Regions from separate parts of the Caldalkalibacillus uzonensis genome, predicted to be linked through region 3. Evidence: riboswitches for the same ligand, from Rfam matches in the RefSeq annotation. Region 3 holds a riboswitch; each other region holds the start of a gene.
What was found. Region 3 has a riboswitch for cyclic di-GMP ahead of J2S00_RS17375 (helix-turn-helix transcriptional regulator). Riboswitches for the same ligand answer to the same signal wherever they lie in the genome.
Positions count from the first base shown of each region.

Region 1: it holds a riboswitch for cyclic di-GMP, as region 3 does, so the genes downstream of both, J2S00_RS16815 (ATP-binding protein) here and J2S00_RS17375 (helix-turn-helix transcriptional regulator) in region 3, are expected to answer to the same signal.
Region 2: it holds a riboswitch for cyclic di-GMP, as region 3 does, so the genes downstream of both, J2S00_RS13340 (sensor domain-containing protein) here and J2S00_RS17375 (helix-turn-helix transcriptional regulator) in region 3, are expected to answer to the same signal.
Region 4: it holds a riboswitch for cyclic di-GMP, as region 3 does, so the genes downstream of both, J2S00_RS18910 (methyl-accepting chemotaxis protein) here and J2S00_RS17375 (helix-turn-helix transcriptional regulator) in region 3, are expected to answer to the same signal.

Region 1 covers NZ_JAUSUQ010000016.1:12,107-16,768, reverse strand. Annotated here, with positions in the region: gene dnaX (DNA polymerase III subunit gamma/tau) at 1-555, opposite strand, end outside; gene J2S00_RS16815 (ATP-binding protein) at 669-1,817, opposite strand; cyclic di-GMP riboswitch class I at 1,989-2,074, opposite strand; RNA gene ffs (signal recognition particle sRNA large type) at 2,216-2,480, opposite strand; gene tadA (tRNA adenosine(34) deaminase TadA) at 2,563-3,096, opposite strand; gene opp4C (oligopeptide ABC transporter permease) at 3,146-4,069, opposite strand; gene J2S00_RS16795 (ABC transporter permease) at 4,085-4,662, opposite strand, start outside.
Region 2 covers NZ_JAUSUQ010000010.1:41,666-46,327, reverse strand. Annotated here, with positions in the region: gene secA (preprotein translocase subunit SecA) at 1-1,154, opposite strand, end outside; cyclic di-GMP riboswitch class I at 1,486-1,572, shown strand; gene J2S00_RS13340 (sensor domain-containing protein) at 1,652-2,917, shown strand; gene hpf (ribosome hibernation-promoting factor, HPF/YfiA family) at 3,015-3,566, opposite strand; gene J2S00_RS13330 (chemotaxis protein CheW) at 3,950-4,510, opposite strand; gene fliS (flagellar export chaperone FliS) at 4,494-4,662, opposite strand, start outside.
Region 3 covers NZ_JAUSUQ010000017.1:47,054-51,715, forward strand. Annotated here, with positions in the region: gene J2S00_RS17355 (D-alanyl-D-alanine carboxypeptidase family protein) at 1-544, opposite strand, end outside; tRNA gene J2S00_RS17360 (tRNA-Leu) at 725-811, opposite strand; gene J2S00_RS17365 (CBO0543 family protein) at 1,026-1,496, opposite strand; gene J2S00_RS17370 (hypothetical protein) at 1,520-1,939, opposite strand; gene J2S00_RS17375 (helix-turn-helix transcriptional regulator) at 2,306-2,602, opposite strand; cyclic di-GMP riboswitch class I at 2,703-2,786, opposite strand; tRNA gene J2S00_RS17380 (tRNA-Cys) at 2,957-3,030, opposite strand; tRNA gene J2S00_RS17385 (tRNA-Gly) at 3,063-3,137, opposite strand; tRNA gene J2S00_RS17390 (tRNA-Gln) at 3,148-3,222, opposite strand; tRNA gene J2S00_RS17395 (tRNA-His) at 3,235-3,310, opposite strand; tRNA gene J2S00_RS17400 (tRNA-Trp) at 3,325-3,398, opposite strand; tRNA gene J2S00_RS17405 (tRNA-Tyr) at 3,405-3,489, opposite strand; tRNA gene J2S00_RS17410 (tRNA-Thr) at 3,501-3,576, opposite strand; tRNA gene J2S00_RS17415 (tRNA-Phe) at 3,600-3,675, opposite strand; tRNA gene J2S00_RS17420 (tRNA-Asp) at 3,763-3,839, opposite strand; tRNA gene J2S00_RS17425 (tRNA-Met) at 3,938-4,014, opposite strand; tRNA gene J2S00_RS17430 (tRNA-Val) at 4,030-4,105, opposite strand; tRNA gene J2S00_RS17435 (tRNA-Glu) at 4,110-4,186, opposite strand; tRNA gene J2S00_RS17440 (tRNA-Ser) at 4,213-4,306, opposite strand; gene J2S00_RS17445 (DUF2705 family protein) at 4,490-4,662, opposite strand, start outside.
Region 4 covers NZ_JAUSUQ010000028.1:27-4,688, forward strand. Annotated here, with positions in the region: cyclic di-GMP riboswitch class I at 756-844, shown strand; gene J2S00_RS18910 (methyl-accepting chemotaxis protein) at 946-2,682, shown strand; gene J2S00_RS18915 (LLM class flavin-dependent oxidoreductase) at 3,118-4,137, shown strand; gene J2S00_RS18920 (NADPH-dependent FMN reductase) at 4,162-4,662, shown strand, end outside.

The sequences.
Region 1 (4,662 bases), on a different contig from region 3:
TTCCAACATTTCTTTCTGGGAGATGCGCTTAAAGTCAAAACGCTGACAGCGGGACATGATCGTGAGCGGAATCTTATGCGGTTCAGTGGTGGCCAAAATAAACATGACATGAGCAGGAGGTTCTTCAAGGGTTTTCAGCAAAGCGTTAAAAGCCCCTTGGCTTAACATATGCACTTCATCTATGATATACACTTTTAACCGGACTTCAGTAGGGGCATATTTCACCTTATCTCGCAGGTCCCTGATCTCATCCACTCCATTGTTGGATGCAGCATCGATTTCAACCACATCGACGACCGTTCCCTGGGTAATACCGCGACAAGCGGCACACTGATTACAAGGATTATCCGTAGGGGCCTGTTCACAGTTGACCGCTTTAGCCATAATCTTGGCTGTACTTGTTTTCCCAGTCCCTCGGGGACCTGTAAACAGGTAAGCGTGCGTATACGTCTGATTTGAAAGCGCGTTTTTAAGCGTTTGGATAATATGGGCTTGTCCGACCACATCGTCAAATGTTTGGGGCCGCCAGACTCGGTACAACGCTTGGTACGTCATGATGAACCTCTCCGTTTCAAACCTCTTGTTCTTTATACTATCTTATTATTATACCGTGGACAGAAATGCAAAAAAAGGGCTCTCCGTCCGTAGAAAGAAACCCTATCTCCCTTTCAGACATCCAAATACGGAATACAAATATGAAACGTGGTGCCATAGCCCTTGGATGAAACCCGTATTTTGCCCCCCATATCATGGATAATCCGCTGACAAACAGAAAGGCCTAAACCCGTCCCTTCCTCCTTGGTCGTAAAGAACGGCTCAAAAATTTTATCAATCACATAAGGTGGTATACCTGGACCTGTATCCTTAATATTGATACTGATCATTTGTTCTTCTGGTAAGAAGTGATGGGAGAGAGTCAACCGCCCCTGGTTGCCCATTGCTTCAATGGCATTTTTACAAATATTGAGAAATACTTGTTTTAACAGCTCCTTATCACCCACAATGGGCGGAAGATTGTCAAAATCTTTGGTTTGAACTTCTATACCGTGTAATAAAGCCTCATTTTGAATAATAGGTAAAAACTGTTTCATCAGCAGGGCCAGATCGATTTTTTCGTAGCGGGTCTCCCGTGATTTGCTCAGTAACAAAAACTCGCCCACCAGATGATTGATCCGGTCAATTTCATCCAACATGATGTTGGTATATTCAACTTCCCGCATCATGTTGCGTTCCTTCAAAGTCTTGTTTAATATTTGTAAAAAACCGCGGATACTGGTTAAGGGATTGCGAATTTCATGGGCTGTGCCTGCTGCCATTTGTCCGATCATGGCCAGCCGTTCGTTGCGATGGATTTGATTTTCTAAAGAGCGCAAATTTGTCACATCTTTGATAAATATGTACGCACCTTGTTGGTGGCCGGCCTCATCAATGAGCGGAAAACTGTCCACCAGAATTTCATAGTAACACTGGCCATTATGCCATGTCATGGCCTGATTCCGAATCGTCACGCCCTCAAAGACCCGTTTGGAGATTAATTGCCGGCCTTCAGGTATATTTTTAAAAAGATGGAAAATGTTTTGACCAATAAAAACTTCGGGATCATCTCCCATTATTTTAGCGGCGGCTTTGGTGATAGAGACAATATGGCCCTGTTCATTAAGTAGTATGAGTCCAATGTGAGCATTGTTAAAGATCTGTTCGGAAAAAAGGGCGTGAAGAATAGAAGGTAATCCATGTGAGCTTGACGTCATCTGAACCCCTACCTTTACGATGGTCTCACCGTTGGCCAGCCCTGAAATATAAGTAATATTTAACATAGCATAACGGGCAAAACCTAGACAGGCCGATGTCAACCATTATATGTATATTATCAATCTATTTACTTCTTGTTTAATTGGTTAAAATCCTCCCTGATACCATAAAATTCGACATGGCGCTAAGGGCTAGGCTAAACAAAAAACATATCCGTTTAAAGGATATGTTCCCTAAACGGCAGCTGGCTGGCTTAGTTGGTATAACCTTAGCCCCTGTAGCTTTGCGTCACTACGTTTCCGTAGCTTTGCCCTTCACTCAATCTAACTGTTTATTCACAGTATTCCTTTGTTTTTTGATTATACAAAACTTTAGCTTGATAAAAAAGCGATTAACCTCATTTTGGCCAAACGCTACCTCTAAAAAAAGAAAAAACACCTTATTTGCAGGTGTTTGTTAACTGCTGTGCACCTATCCTCGATAAGCACTACCCAAGCGTACTCATGCCGCCAGCTCGGAAAAGGCTACCCTACAACACACGGAGATACCCACTTACCGCTGCTTCCTTCCGGACCTGACGGGGTTCATGGGCTTCCGTTGCATAGGACCCTTTCGTCAACACCGCGTACATGAGCCAGACCTCACATAGTGCAAACCTCAGATAGGCATCGACCCCGCTATAGCGGATTGCGGGTTACAGGGCACCGCTACCTCCCCGTCTAGCACAGCAAACTTTATAAACATGTTTGGACACAGTTGCATGGCAACTGTAACTAACATTATAACGAAAGCTAGCTCATTACACAAGTGTTAATCCTTTCCTTCCAGGCCCAATTGTTGCCCATCACCTGCATCAGTGAGCAAGCGTTTGGCAACTTTCCTTGCTGTCCGCAAACGGCGGAAGAAGTCTTTCAATACATGTTGACATTCCTCTTTCCTGACTCCGGCAATAACCTCCACCTGATGGTTCAGGCGTTCATCTTGCAGTGTGTTGTACAGGGTCCCTGCATAACCCGCTTTTGGATCTTCCGTACCATACACCACTCGCTTGATGCGCGCTTGAACAATGGCCCCGGCACACATGGGACAGGGTTCTAAAGTGACGTATAAATCACAACCTGTTAACCGCCAACCCCCTAGCTGCTCACAAGCCTCTTGGATGGCGATGATCTCGGCATGCGCTAAGGGGCTCTTGTCAATCTCCCGCCGGTTATAGCCTGTGCCTATCACGGTACCGTCTTTGACAATCACAGCACCAATGGGCACCTCCCCCAGGGATTCCGCTCGCTTAGCCAGTTGAATGGCTTGCTCCATCCACTTTTCATGATCTTCTTGACCCGGCAATCTTACTCACGTCCTTTAAAGACTGGCTTGTACATGTGTCCTTTTCATTCTATTTTTCAATCACACGCGGGTCAAGGGCATCACGTAAACCCTCCCCCACAAAGTTAAAGGCCAGTACCGTAATTAAAATCATGAGTCCCGGAAAAGTTGGATACCACCAGGCTGTGCGGAAAATGGTCACGCTTTGGGCATCGGTCAACATATTACCCCAGCTTGGTGTAGGCGGTTGAACACCTAATCCCAGGAAACTTAGTGTTGATTCAGTCATAATAATGCTACCTACTCCTAATGTAGCAGCTACAATAATCGGCCCCATGGCATTGGGTAAAATTTGACTAAAAATGATACGCACATTGGACATGCCTGTCGTCCGTGCCGCCAGGACAAATTCACGCTTTTTCAAAGTTAGAAATTCTCCGCGCACCAAGCGGGCTGTTCCCATCCAACCGAAGATAGCCAGCACAAAGATAATAGTGCTCAGGCCTGGTTGAAGAAAGGCAACCAAGGTAATCAAAAGAAAAATGCTTGGAAATGAAATAAAAACATCAACAGTGCGCATCAAGATGGCATCAATGCGTCCCCCATAATATCCGGCGATAGCTCCGACCAGGGTGCCGATGGTAATCATAATGGCCATGGCCGAGAAGCCGACCATCAGGGAAACCCGGCCGCCGTACAGGATTCGGGTAAAAATATCACGTCCCACATGGTCTGTACCCAGCCAATGTTCGGCACTTGGTGGTTGCAAACGGTTGGTTAAGTCTTGCTTATGAGGCTCATACGGTGTCAGATATGGCGCAAAACTGACCGCCAAAATAATGAGGATCAGACATACCAACCCCGCCACAGCCAACTTATTCTGAAAAAACCTGGAAATAATGATTAACCATAGCGAACGCCGCTCTCCTATTGTGACCGCTTTTGGGTCTTCTGCTGTAGCAGGAGCAGGCAGATGTTGATGAATTTGGGACATCTTTTACTGCACCTCCTAGTACTCTATGCGCGGGTCAACAATGGCATAGAAGATATCGGCCAGCAGATTGCCGATGACAACCAAAACGGCACTAAACATGGTTAAGGCCATAATGACCGGGTAGTCACGCTGAACGACTGAATTAATAAACAACTGACCAATTCCTGGCCAACTGAATAATGTTTCCACAACGACAGAACCACCGATAAAGGTCGGCAACATTAAACCAAAAATCGTAATCACCGGAATCATGGCATTGCGCAAGCCGTGTTTGTAAATAACAGTTCTTTCCCTAAATCCCTTGGCCCGTGCCGTACGGATGTAATCCTGACGGATGACGTCCAGCATACTGGAACGGGTGTAGCGCATCAAACTGGCCATATCATAGCTGCCCAGCACAATCATGGGCAGAATCAAATGGTGAATCCGGTCCCAGATACTGAATGGTACGTTAATGGTATGAATGCCTCCAGACGGAAACCACCCCAATTGAACGGAAAATATCATGAGCAACATCAGCCCAAGCCAGAAGTTAGGTGTTGCCACACCGATAAAAGAAAAAGTGGTTACCGAGTAATCCAGTACACTGTATT
Region 2 (4,662 bases), on a different contig from region 3:
ATTTTGCGAAACTCTTCTTCCTCTGTTTTGGCGGTCCCTGTCATGCCAGCCAGCTTCTGATACATACGGAAGTAGTTTTGGAAGGTGATCGTGGCCAACGTCATGCTTTCCTTGTGGATCTCCAGCCCTTCCTTGGCCTCGATGGCCTGATGCAGCCCGTCACTGTAGCGGCGGCCGTGCATCAAGCGGCCGGTAAACTCATCCACAATCACCACTTCACCATTTTCCACCACATAGTCCACATCACGGCGCATAATCACCCGTGCTTTTAAGGCCTGATTAATATGGTGGTTAATCAGCACATTGGCATGATCATACAAGTTGTCAATGCCAAAGTAACGCTCCGCTTTGGCTACCCCTTCATCGGTCAGCATCACGTTGCGCGCCTTCTCATCCACCGTATAGTCCCGCTCTTTGACCAGGCCGGCCACAAAACGGTCCGCCGCCGTGTAGTACTGGGTAGAGCGCTGAGCCTGGCCCGAAATAATCAGAGGTGTGCGTGCCTCATCAATGAGGATGCTGTCCACCTCGTCTACAATGGCGAAATTGAGCGGCCGCTGCACCATCTGCTCCTTGTACAGCACCATGTTGTCCCTTAAGTAATCAAAGCCAAACTCATTGTTGGTGCCATAAGTGATATCGGCCACGTACGCTTCCTTCTTTTGCTCAGCTGACAGGCCGCTAATGTTAAGCCCAACGGTTAAGCCCAAAAAGTTATACAGCTTGCCCATCTGCTCACTGTCCCTCTTGGCCAGGTACTCGTTGACCGTGACCAGATGAACCCCTTTGCCTGTCAAAGCATTTAAATAAATGGGGAGGGTGGCCACCAATGTTTTCCCTTCCCCGGTTTTCATCTCCGCTATTTCCCCTTTATGCAGGACAATGCCGCCCAACAGCTGCACATCAAAGTGGCGCATGTTCAGTACCCGTTTGGCTGCTTCCCGGCAAACAGCATAGGCCTCGGGTAACAGGTCATCGAGGGTTTCTCCATCAGCCAGACGCGCCTTAAATTGTGCTGTTTTTTGCTGCAGTTCGTTATCAGATAGGCGCTCTATGTCCGGTTCAAGACTGTTGATATGCTCAACAATGGTGTACATTTTCTTTAATTCTTTCTCTGTGGGATCTCCAATCCACTTCTTCAACCATCCGAGCATCGTTAATCGCTCCTTTCATCCGCCTGTCTCTCCGTGCTGACCCATAAGCTTCTATGAGCGCCATTTCTATCCAGACAGGGGTGAATCACATCAAGCCTATTTTACCAAATCAAAGTGGAGGGAGACAAGAAAGGTCAGGGAAGGCATGAATGATGGAGATGTAATTAAACATTATTTTGTCAAAATCGTTCAAAAAATTGTCGAACTCCCTTGAATAAAGATGTCAAATTTTGTATCATTATATTATGTTTATTATTATATTATATTAATCTAGCAGCTAAGAAGTATAACATAATAGCACTTTTTACGATACCGACAATTTTAAACAATAACAGGATAAAGGCAAAACTGCGGAAACGCAGTGACGCAAAGCTACAGGGGCTAAGGTCCGTTAGGACTATGCCAGCCAGTTGCCGTTTATGGGGGAAAAAGCCACACCCTGTATAAACGGGTGTGGCTTTTTGACATCACCGGGGATGAAAGGCAGGTTAACTGTCATGGTAAGAAAGGGAAACCAGTCAGTCCAAGCAGATGCTCATATAGTCAGCCCTAAATTGGGACAAGCCCTCGCTAAGTCAGGGCAACAAATCTTTAACATCTTAGAAAATACACAAGACGGGTTTATCGCCCTTAACCAGCAGTGGGAATTCATCTATCTTAATCAATCAATAGAACGTCTGTTTAATATTGACCGCTTCAGCCTGTTTGGCAAAAATATATGGCGTACCTTTCCTCAGCTGAAGGGCAGCAAGTTTTACACAGAGTCCACCCATGCTTCCAGGAGTCAGACAGTAAGGAGCTTCACAGAACTATATCCTGCTCTGAACCGGCGGTATGAAGTAACCGTTTACCCTTCCCAAGATATTTTGGTTATCTACTTCAGGGACATGACAGGACAGCAGCGTACCCAATCTATACAGCATGATGTTGTGTCCTATGGAGAGAAGAGTAATCCACACGTATATCATAAGCAAGATATGAATTTTGACCAGTTGAGGGGCATACTGTTAGAAAACGAGTTGCATCATGCGCTGGCAAAAAAACAATTCCGTGTCTATTACCAGCCCCAAATCGATACCACCACAAGATCCATTTGTGGAATGGAAGCCCTGATCCGCTGGCAGCACCCTAGTCTGGGACTAGTGCCACCCAATGAATTCTTGCCTCTGACAGAAGCCAATGGATTAATCAGGTCCATTGGTGAGTGGGTATTACAGACTGCCTGTCAGCAAGCAAAAGTGTGGCAGCAACAGGGCTTCAGCCCAATCCAGGTGTCCGTCAATTTCTCAGCCATCCAATTTCAACAGGATCATTTGGCTGATATGGTGCAGCAAATCCTGGACCACACCAGACTGGCGCCTTCCCAGTTGAGAGTGGAGATCACCGAATCAGCGATGATGGCCAGTTTGGAACACACAGCGCAGATATTAAATCAATTAAGAAGTTTGGGGATCCAGATCGTGATTGACGATTTTGGCACCTGTTATTCTTCTTTGCAATATTTAAAAGACTTTCCCGTGGACATGATCAAAATCGACCGCTCTTTTATCAAAGATATCCAGAACCGTTACAAAGACCAAGAAATTGTCAGAGCCGTTATCGAATTGGCCCACCGTTTGGGTGTCAAAGTGTGTGCTGAAGGTGTGGAAGACGAGGATCAATTCAATTTGCTTAAGAATCTCGGCTGTGATGAGGCTCAAGGCTTCCTATTCAGCCGCCCCATTCCCCCTGAACAGATACGGCAATTGCTGCACACACGCTGAATTGAACCATAGCTGTACTGGCTGCCTCTCTGTATATAACAGAAGCTGTCCCCAAGGGAAGTGAACTGCATCCCTATGGGGACAGCCCTTTTCATTTTTACTCCGGTTGAATCAGACCGTAACGGCCGTCCTTACGCTTGTAGACCACGCTCACTTTCTCCGTTTCTGCATCGGAAAAGACGAAAAAGTTGTGACCCAAGAGATCCATTTGCAAAACAGCTTCCTCAGCATCCATTGGCTTCAGATTAAAGCGCTTGGTGCGCACGATCTCAATGCTGTCATCCACTTCATTCTGCGTCTGGTCAGCCTGACCATTCACATCATGGAAAAGCTGCTTGACACTGCCTTCTTGCCGGAATTTGCGGTTGACTTTGGTTTTATATTTACGGATTTGACGCTCCAATTTTTCTACAACCAAATCAATTGAGGCATACATGTCCAGGCTTTTTTCCTCCGCGCGAAGCAGCAGCTTCGGCATCGGAATCGTCACTTCAACGCTATGCTGATCCCGGGTAACTTTCAAGGTGACATACACATCGGAGGTAATGTCTTCCTGGAAATACCGCTCCAGGCGTCCCACCTTCTTTTCCACATAATCACGCAAAGCTGGAGTGACTTCAATGTTTTCGCCACGAATGTTAAACTTCATGGCCTCAGCCTCCTTTCTCTTTGTGCTATACATATTCCATATTCCTCTGAAAAATCCTGCCTAAACATGTCCTGTTTTCACATTTTTGTCGAATTGGCATGACAATTTCTTGTCAATTTCAACAGGTTCCCTGTCAAAAATCGCCGTCATCCACACACTTATCCCCAAACTTCATATCCCCCAACTCTTGGTATAGAGGTTATTCACAACGTTATCCACATCATCCACATTAACATATGCACAATAGACATGGTTATCCACAGGAAGTCAGTTTATTTTCATTGAGCCCTTTATAAAAAAGTCTAAAAGAAGCAAATAAAACTCCGACTACCGTTATGGAAGTCGGAGTACTCAACACAGACTGTTCTTTTCCAACAGGGCTGTTAATGTTGTTCGGCTTCAATGTGTGCTTGTGGTTCTTCTTCACTGGTTGGACTTGTTTCCTCCTGGGGCTCTTCATCTTCAAGGTTGAGCTCACCCGCTTCGGCCGCTTGCTGGATTTCCTGGAGGATACCGGCCGGGTCTAATTCATTCAGGAGTTTGGCTAAACTCAAGAGGATAATCAGACGGTCCTCATGTCTGGCAATGCCGAGCATGCTTTCTGATGCTGCCCCATTTAAGTCTACCGCTTGAATATGATCCGGGTCAATATCCAGCACATCTTTGGCTTCGTCCACCACCAGGCCCATGGAGCGGCCCTCTACATCAATGACAATAATACGTGTCTCATCTCCATCACTGCCTTCTGTTTCCATCAGATAGGTACGCAAATCAGCAATGGGAATCACCTGCTGGCGAATGTCCAGCACACCTCGTACATGCTTAGGTACTTTGGGTATTTTGGTTGGGGTTTGCATGCGTTCGATGGAAACCACTTGGTGAATGGGCACACCATATTCCTCTGTTCCCAAGCGAAAGGCCACAATTTTAGAGTTTTCCATCATGGGGTACGCCTCCACCATATTGTTTTTGCCGGTTCAGCTGCAGGACCTCTTTCCAGGTGTCACGAAACTGAGTGACATACTCAGCCACTTCATCCAAGGCGGCAGGATCATTTTTGATATTGGCTTCAATCAGGCGCTGCAGCATGTAATCA
Region 3 (4,662 bases):
TAGCCATATCCATGGCCGTTGTGTAATGATCATCATCATGCAGTCCATGCGGGTTAACAAAGTGGGTTTCGAGAGCGCCAATCTCCTTGGCCTTGGCATTCATCATCTCGGCAAATCCCTCTACACTTCCTCCTAAATGCTCAGCAATGGCAATGGCTGCGTCATTTCCCGAATTCAACATGATGCCGTAAACCAGGTCAATTAAGGGTTTTTCTTCTCCTTCAGCCAAATAAATGCGGTTACCGATTGCATGCCTGGCCAATTCCGAAGTAACCACCATCTCGTCTAACCGACCTGATTCCAATGCCAAAATGGCTGTCATTATTTTAGTGATACTAGCCGGATAAAATGGTTGTTCTGCATTTTTACTGTACAGTACTTGCCCCGTTTTGGCATCCATCAATACAATGCCTTCTGCTGTAAATGGATGGTGGTCCAATTCTTGAGCCTGAGGTACCGCTGGATAAAAGAGTAAACCTGATATAATCAGTCCGATGATCAGCAAGCGCACAATATCATATTGAGAAACGGATCTGTCCGTCATCTTTTCCCACTCCATGCATATTCAAAAAAGTTATTAATCAGCTGTATCAACCTTATTTATTATGACATAAAAGCATTGCTTTGGCGATGGCAGGTTTTGGATTGACAAGGTACTAAAATAAAAAACGCGACTCCTTGTACCACATCTATACAAGAAACCGCGTTGTGCAAATAATATGTATGGTGCCGGTGAAGGGAGTCGAACCCCCACTCCCGCAAGGGAACACGATTTTGAGTCGTGCGCGTCTGCCAATTCCGCCACACCGGCACGTTTTTGTTGACAATGAATAATATAACACGGACGCAAACCTAAGTCAACCTGTTTTTTTATGTAAAACCGCACCCAAATTTTGGGTAGCTGTATCCTATCATAATTGTTCCCAAATGTTCCTGCAAATTGAGTTAATTCGTCCAGTTTAACCATTCCTGCAAACGGAACGAATAGCGTCAAACAACTCACACTGGTGCGGTCTAATGAAGCGCTATACCTTTGACATTTCTATTTTATTTATCAATTGCAAAAGGAGACGCACTGAAAGAGATAGAAGAAAGATGGTTATAAACGAGTGCATCCAAGTCCATGAATGGTATTCAACTAAATCGGTATATTTTTCACAAATGACCTCAATGGTCGTTAATGCAGCGGTATACAATGCACATTGGAGAACAATGCCTAGAAATCTTGAATGTACAGTTGTTTGGTAAAGGTAAATACACATGATGGGATAAAGAAAATATTCAAAAAGAATACTAGCATCGAAATATTTACTTAAAAATCTTACAGGGTATTCAACCATTTCTTCTTTTACTACAATAACCCCAATAAATGATGAAAAATAAGCTTTCATTAAGAAAATTAAAATCGTGTCCTTCAAAAGGAGTGGTTTTCTTAAACTGAAAAGAAATAATCCAATTCCAATGATTAGTAAACACCACAATAATATTCTGTCCATGAATCATGTTGTCTCCCATCGTTTTATTGTTTCCTAAATATGATCATTCCACAAAGAATAGGGATAATTAATAACAATCCTACGGTTAAAGTGGGTATGGCTAGTTTTGGTGCATATATTGCACTCAACTCTCCAAGGAAACCGGCAATGACAAATGGAATAGCGGTCTTTGACTTGTCAGCATTAGGTTTTGCATAATACCAAGCATCCCATACTGCATAAGCATAAAATCCAGGGTAAAATAACATGAATTGGAAATTTGTCGCATCTACAGCCTGTTGGTGGAATCCATTAAAATCAAGATGAATGGCATTGTTTATATTTCCAAATACATTATCAAAGTGCTCAACTATTATAAAGAAGACACCTTTCAAGAACTGACCATTATATATTTGTCCGAATCCGGGCATAAGAATGGAAAATAAAGCAGCCATATTTCTCATATATATATCTCCTTAAGTTCTTATCATTTTAAATAATTTTTATTTGTATAAAATAAAGGTTAACTTCTTACCTTATTTTTCTTTATTTTGTCCATTTTTATGTAAATAAAGGTTTTAATCCATTTTTCTTTTACACGAGGTATTATGTATATACCCCAGTTATTTTATGCAGCATAGCTTCTCTGAAGCCAAAAACATTGAATGATCTACATATAGTTCACATAACGTTCCTTCTTCCGGACAAAATAAAAAACCCCTTTCCGTTTTCCAACTTGCATTAACGCATAATGCGAAGTTGAAACAGAAGGAGTTGCATATTGTCGTTGCGTACTGTTCTTAACTATTATGTAACTAACAAGTATCACTTTAGATTATACATTTTAGGGTATAAAAGTAATCGATTACCATTGATAAAAGTCCCCGTGTTGAACTGGTGCGTGTTTTCTTAAGTATCTTATGAATATGATTTTTTACCGTCGTTTGGGAAACGAACAATGTTTTGGAGAGTTCTTCATTTGAATATCCATATAAAGATAACATGAGTAAAATTTCCTCTTCTCTTCTGGTTAAACGGTAGCGCTTAGCAATATAATGGACAACACGTTTATATTCTTGCTCCTTAATTTCCACGTTATGTTGTGGCAGGTACTCAATCGGCTTCACTACAACCACCCTCTCCACTCATATCTTTATAATTTGAAATTAAGTTCATATGTTTAATAGAAAACACACCTCCGCTTAAGAAGGTGTGTTTGTTTTCTTAAACGGCAGCTGGCTGGCATGGCATGTTGCTTTAGCCCCTATAGCTTTGCGTCACTACGTTTCCGTAGCTTTGCCCTTGTGCGTTTTTTAAGCATTATGGAATTTGAATTTTTAAGCAATTGGAAGCAGGACCAATGTCCTGTCTATTATGTTACCATTTTTTTCTTCAATTAGGTACACGACTTATGACCTATTTTTGGGAATCATAAAATAAAAAACTTCTTTCACAGGAAAGAAGCATACTTAAAGTTAAAATGGAGGCGGCACCCGGATTCGAACCGGGGATAAAGGTTTTGCAGACCTCTGCCTTACCACTTGGCTATGCCGCCACTTAAATCACATATAAAAGTGTGTATAAAAATGGAGCGGAAAACGGGATTCGAACCCGCGACCCCCACCTTGGCAAGGTGGTGCTCTACCCCTGAGCTATTTCCGCTCGCATAGAATGGCTGGGCTGGCTGGATTCGAACCAGCGCATCACGGGGCCAAAACCCGTTGCCTTACCGCTTGGCTACAGCCCAACAGTAAAACTATGGGGCGACTGATGGGATTCGAACCCACGAATGCCGGAGCCACAATCCGGTGCGTTAACCACTTCGCCACAGCCGCCATGTTATATAGAGTGGCAGGGGCAGTAGGAATCGAACCCACACTTGCGGTTTTGGAGACCGCCGTTCTACCATTGAACTATGCCCCTGCAATATGGTGGAGGGGGACGGATTCGAACCGCCGAACCCAGAGGGAGCAGATTTACAGTCTGCCGCGTTTAGCCACTTCGCTACCCCTCCACATTTTCGTATGGTGCCGGCGAGAGGAATCGAACCCCCAACCCACTGATTACAAGTCAGTTGCTCTGCCAATTGAGCTACACCGGCACGCTATTAATCCATATTTTAAGTGGTGGCTCGGGACGGAATCGAACCGCCGACACGAGGATTTTCAGTCCTCTGCTCTACCGACTGAGCTACCGAGCCAGAGACAATTGTTAATATAACACACGTTTTGAGATGCTGTCAATTGCTTTGTGACTAGCAGTCCCTGTTAGTTAAATAGACATAAAATGGCGGAGCTGACGGGATTCGAACCCGCGATCTCCTGCGTGACAGGCAGGCATGTTAGGCCTCTACACCACAGCTCCACAATGTATCATGTTGCGCAAATATATTGGTTGCACCCTGCGGGTACCACGATTTTCGCTTCCATCGATGAAAATTCGACGTAGTAGCGCTCATATTTTGGTTGCGGGGGCAGGATTTGAACCTGCGACCTTCGGGTTATGAGCCCGACGAGCTACCAGACTGCTCCACCCCGCGTCATTCTTATGAAAGTGGTGGAGGGTGACGGGTTCGAACCGCCGACCCCTTGCTTGTAAGGCAAGTGCTCTCCCAGCTGAGCTAACCCTCCATAATGGTGACCCGTAGGGGATTCGAACCCCTGAATGCCGGCGTGAAAGGCCGGTGTGTTAAGCCACTTCACCAACGGGCCACGTAAAATGTATCTTTGATTTAATATGGCGGAGAGGGAGGGATTCGAACCCTCGAGACGGGTTATCCCCGCCTACACGATTTCCAATCGTGCTCCTTCGGCCAGCTCGGACACCTCTCCATGTCTTAACGCCGCTTAAAACTTGCGTTTTTTCTTGTCTCACCAGCGGCGACAGACAATAATATAACATGTCTTCAGTGTGAAGTCAACCGCCAAATGGCAATAAATTTTTCCATATTTCCTCCGCCATCAATCGTCTCAGTCATTGGCATTTGACTGGTAAAACATAGACCGTCAGCAGGACTAAGCGGTGATGTCCCGTTTTATGAAGGTTAACCAAGTCACCAAGATAAACAGGATGTAATACATAGATAAGACCAGTAAGGAAAATGAGAGGGTCATGCCCTCAACGAGGGGAAGCCCATCCACATATTGCCTGAGATCAAAGTGGGCAAACAAGATCCATTTGACCCACG
Region 4 (4,662 bases), on a different contig from region 3:
TATGAACATCGCTGCTTAAAACCAAAATTAAACATGGAAATCACCAGCCCGCATATGGTGGGGAGGGGGAAAGTATACCCTCGATCACTTAAGATCAATAGCTCTACAACCAATTATGGTATTAGGTTCCAAAATCTTGTTTACCTCACGGTAAAAAAGGCATTTTGCAAAAGCCTCAATTAAAAAAACACTTGAATATTTTAAAATAATGCATATACTAATTATAAGAATAATTTTATAAATGAACTGGCTTATCTATGAGGAATTGGGGACAACCCATTCCGTTAAATAGATAAACAACCAGTAGTATTGGGAGACTCAAAGCGAAACTTTAAAATCGTTTTGGGCTACCTCTATACTACTGGTTTTTTGTTTTTATATTTATCAAAAATGGAGGTTATTCAAATGGAATTTGGATTGTTTACAGTTTCTGATAACTACAAAGAAAAAATTTCTCGTTCGCTTGAGCAACTAATTTAGGAAATTATAGAGCAATCGGAGGTGCAGATCAATTAGGGTATGATGCCGTATAAGTATATCGTAAAGCTACGGTCAAGATTAAGCAGCTTTGCTGTGGCTTTCTCATCCCGCAGGGATGAAAAAGAAGGGTAAAGCTAAATGATTTTGGGATGAGGAAGCACACAGGCAATCTCATTTTACAGAATCGCGATCTGGTCATGCAAGAATCGTACTGGTCGAGCTATGTATATATTTTTTAGGTTTTTCTTAACAATTTTTCATAAAAATTTCTTCACACAAGAAAAAGGCAAACCCATTGAAAAGTGGGGACGCAAAGCCACAGATCTAAGGTCCTTCCCGGGACTAGGATGGCTGGGCTGCCTTGTGAAAAGACATCAATCGGCCTGTTTTTCCAGAGTTAGCCCATGCTATTTCCTTTAGGGAAATAGCTTCTTTTTTGTAAAAATTTAACTAGGAGGCATTATAATGACATTCAAACTCAGAACCAAACTCGTGTCGATCTCTGTACTGTTACTCATTGTACCTGCCCTGTTCATTGGCATCTTGGGCTATTACACCTCCAAAAACAGTCTAGATGATCTGGGCGCTACCAATCTGAAGAACAATGTTAAAATGGCTTTAAACGTGATTGAAGTGTTAAACCAGGAGGTGAAAGCCGGTCATTTGACTTTGGAAGAGGCGCAGGAAAGAGCTAAAATATATTTAATGGGAGAAAAACAGGCAGATGGCACAAGGGAAATCTCCATGAATATTGATATGGGCGAACATGGTTATTTCACAGTTATTGATGAACAAGGGTTGACTCACTTACATCCAAGACTAGAAGGGGAAAACGTGTTGGAATTGCAAGATTCAAGTGGCGCCTATTTTATTCAGGACTTTATCAGAACAGCTCAGGAGGGCGGTGGTTTTGTCTACTATGATTTTGGATTGCCCAACGCGCCAGATCAAATTGAGCCCAAAGTAACCTACGTAGAACTGGATCCCCATTGGGGGTGGATCGTGACGGCTGGCACCTATATGATTGATTTTAACAGTGAGGCCAATACTATATTTTATGCTTTATTGTGGACGCTATTAGTGGCTTTAGTTATCGGGCTCATTGTGATTTATTTCTTTTCCCGCCACTTGTCACAACCCATTTTAAACATTGTTGAGTATGTCCAACAGATTGCTAAAGGACATTTGGACCTTGAAATCTTACAAATCAAAAACAAAGATGAAGTGGGCACATTAGCTGACAACATCAACCATATGACCACCCATTTAAGAGAGATTATCACTCGGGTGACGGACGTGGCCCAACAAGTGGCTACCACATCAGAACAACTATCAGCCAGCAGTGAAGAAACCAGTAAAGCCACAGAACAAATTACTGATTCCATCCAGCAAGTGGCATCAGGTCAAGAACATCAGTTGAACGTTACCAAAGAATTAGAAACGGTAGTGCATAATATGAAAGGGGAAGTCGTACAGATGACTCATCATATCCAGGAGGTCACCCACTCAGCCTCAGACACCACCCAAATCGCTGAAGATGGCTTGGAAGTGGTTGAACGCTCCGTACAGCAAATGCAACATATTAACAATACCAGCGCAAAAATGGAAGCTGTCAGCCAAGAGCTTAATGAGAAAGCAGCAGAAATTGAAAAAGTGATTACTTTGATCACCGACATTTCAGAACAGACCAATTTACTGGCTTTAAATGCCGCTATCGAAGCTGCCCGAGCAGGTGAGCATGGACGGGGGTTTGCCGTCGTGGCCGAGGAAGTGCGCAAACTGGCAGAGCAATCGACCCAGGCTGCCAATCAAGTCAGTGCCTTGATTAAGGAGATTCAAGAAGAGACATCCAAAACAACCCAGGTGATGAATGAGGGAAACGCTGTGGTGCAAGAAGGAACCAATTTAGTGAATCAAGCTGGAGAGGCCTTTTCTCGTATTGCAGGTTCAGTCAAGGGGGTTTCTGATCAACTTAAAGCGGTTAATGCAGCCATTCAGCAGATTACGAAAGCCACAGACCACTTATTACAATCTGCTCAGCAAACCGCTCAAATCACTGAGCAGTCAACAGGACATTCCCAAAATGTGGCAGCTTCAGCTGAAGAACAGAATGCATCCATGGAAGAAATATCAGCAGCTGCCTCCACTTTAGCTAAAATGGCAGAAGACCTGCAGCAGCTGGTTTCCCGGTTTAAAGTATAATTGTCTCTCTCTTAAAAAGGATTATTGAACAAGGACTCCCTTAATGAAATGCTTAGACCGTACAATGCTTCCAAATTAGCCTGTGATCGTATCAATCTTGAATTAATAACTGCCCAAAGAGTCGTTTAAACTCACTTTTTAAAACGATAATCTTAGAATTGCTGTTCTTGTGAGAACTCTTGATGAATAATTTTGAAATTGATTCAAATAAAAAAACACTTGTATATCTTAAAATATTGTATATAATATAATTATAAGAATAATTTTATAAATGAACTGGCTTATCTATGAGGAATTGGGGACAACCCATTCCGTTAAATAGATAAACAACCAGTAGTATTGGGAGACTCAAAGCGAAACTTTAAAATCGTTTTGGGCTACCTCTATACTACTGGTTTTTTGTTTTTATATTTATCAAAAATGGAGGTTATTCAAATGGAATTTGGATTGTTTACAGTTTCTGATAACTACAAAGAAAAAATTTCTCGTTCGCCTGAGCAACTGATTCAGGAAATTATAGAGCAATCGGAGGTGGCAGATCAATTAGGGTATGATGCCGTTTGGTTTGCCGAGCACCATTTTAGTGAATATGGTATTATGACAACGCCTCAAATGCTGCTTTCAGTCATTGCTGAACGTACCAAAAATATTCGCCTAGGTGTTGCCATTGTGACACTACCTTTTCAAAATCCCATAAAAGTAGCTGAAGACTATGCTCTGTTAGATGTATTGAGTGACGGGCGAGTCAATCTTGGTTTAGGAAGTGGTTATTTACCCCATGAATTTACTGGCTTCAATGTAGATCCGGAAGAAAAAGTTCACATGTTTAACGAAGGTTTAGAAGTAATCGAAAGAGCATGGAGTGGTGAAAAATTCTCTCACAAAGGGAAGTACTACCAATATAACGACGTTCAGTTGCAAGTATTGCCCAAACAGGAAAAAGTACCATTATGGATCGGGGCTCTTAGTTCTCGCGGGGCGTATTATGTAGGGAAAATGGGACATAACCTTATGGGCGTTGCCTATGTGGCCAGCAATTCTATAACCGAACTAAAGAATATTATAGATGATTACAAAAAGGTGTATCGGGAAGCCGGCCATGATGAACAGAAAATCAACATTCCAATAGCGGTTCATGCTTATGTAGCTCCCACTAGAGAAGAAGCCATAAGAGACGCGAGAGAACATCTGAATCTCTATTTGGATACACGGCTCTATGGGCGCTCGGCCCAGTTTGAAGATTTAGAAGAACGAGAGCAATTGCTTATTGGTAACCCAGAAGATGTTATCCTAAGGTTAAAAAAATATGAGCAAGCCGGATGTAACCATATCATGATGCTTATGAATTTTGGTGGATTGCCTCATGAAAAGGTACTTAAATCAATGGAACTCGTCGCTCAAGAAGTGATGCCGGCGTTTAAAAAATCTTTTCAAACATCAAGTTTGGTAAAATGACATCGGAAATGGGAGATGAAGTTGATGAAACTGCTCGGGATATCTGGCACTATTTTAGGTTCTAAAACGGCGGTTCTTGTCAAACAGGTACTTGATGAAGTAGAGAAGCTCCGCGCTAATGTACAGATAGAGTTTTTAGATTTAAAAAATTATGAATTGCAGTTTTGTGATGGTAGGCCCACCTCCCACTATAATGACGATACGCAAGAAGTGATCAAAAAAGTCTCTGAAGCCGATCTGTATTTGATAGGAAGTCCCATTTTCAATGGTTCCATACCCGCTCCTTTAAAAAATGTGTTTGACTTAGTCTCACCAGAAGTTTTTCGTCATAAGGTGATGGGGTTTGTCGCTAATGGAGGAACTTATCAACATTACTTGGTAATTGAGAACCAACTAAAGCCCATCGCAGGATATTTACGTTGCTACGTGGCACCCAGTTACGTTTATGCCCACTCGCAGCATTTTAATACAAATAATGAGATTATCGACACAGATCTTCTCAACCGTATTCAAAAGTTGGCTACC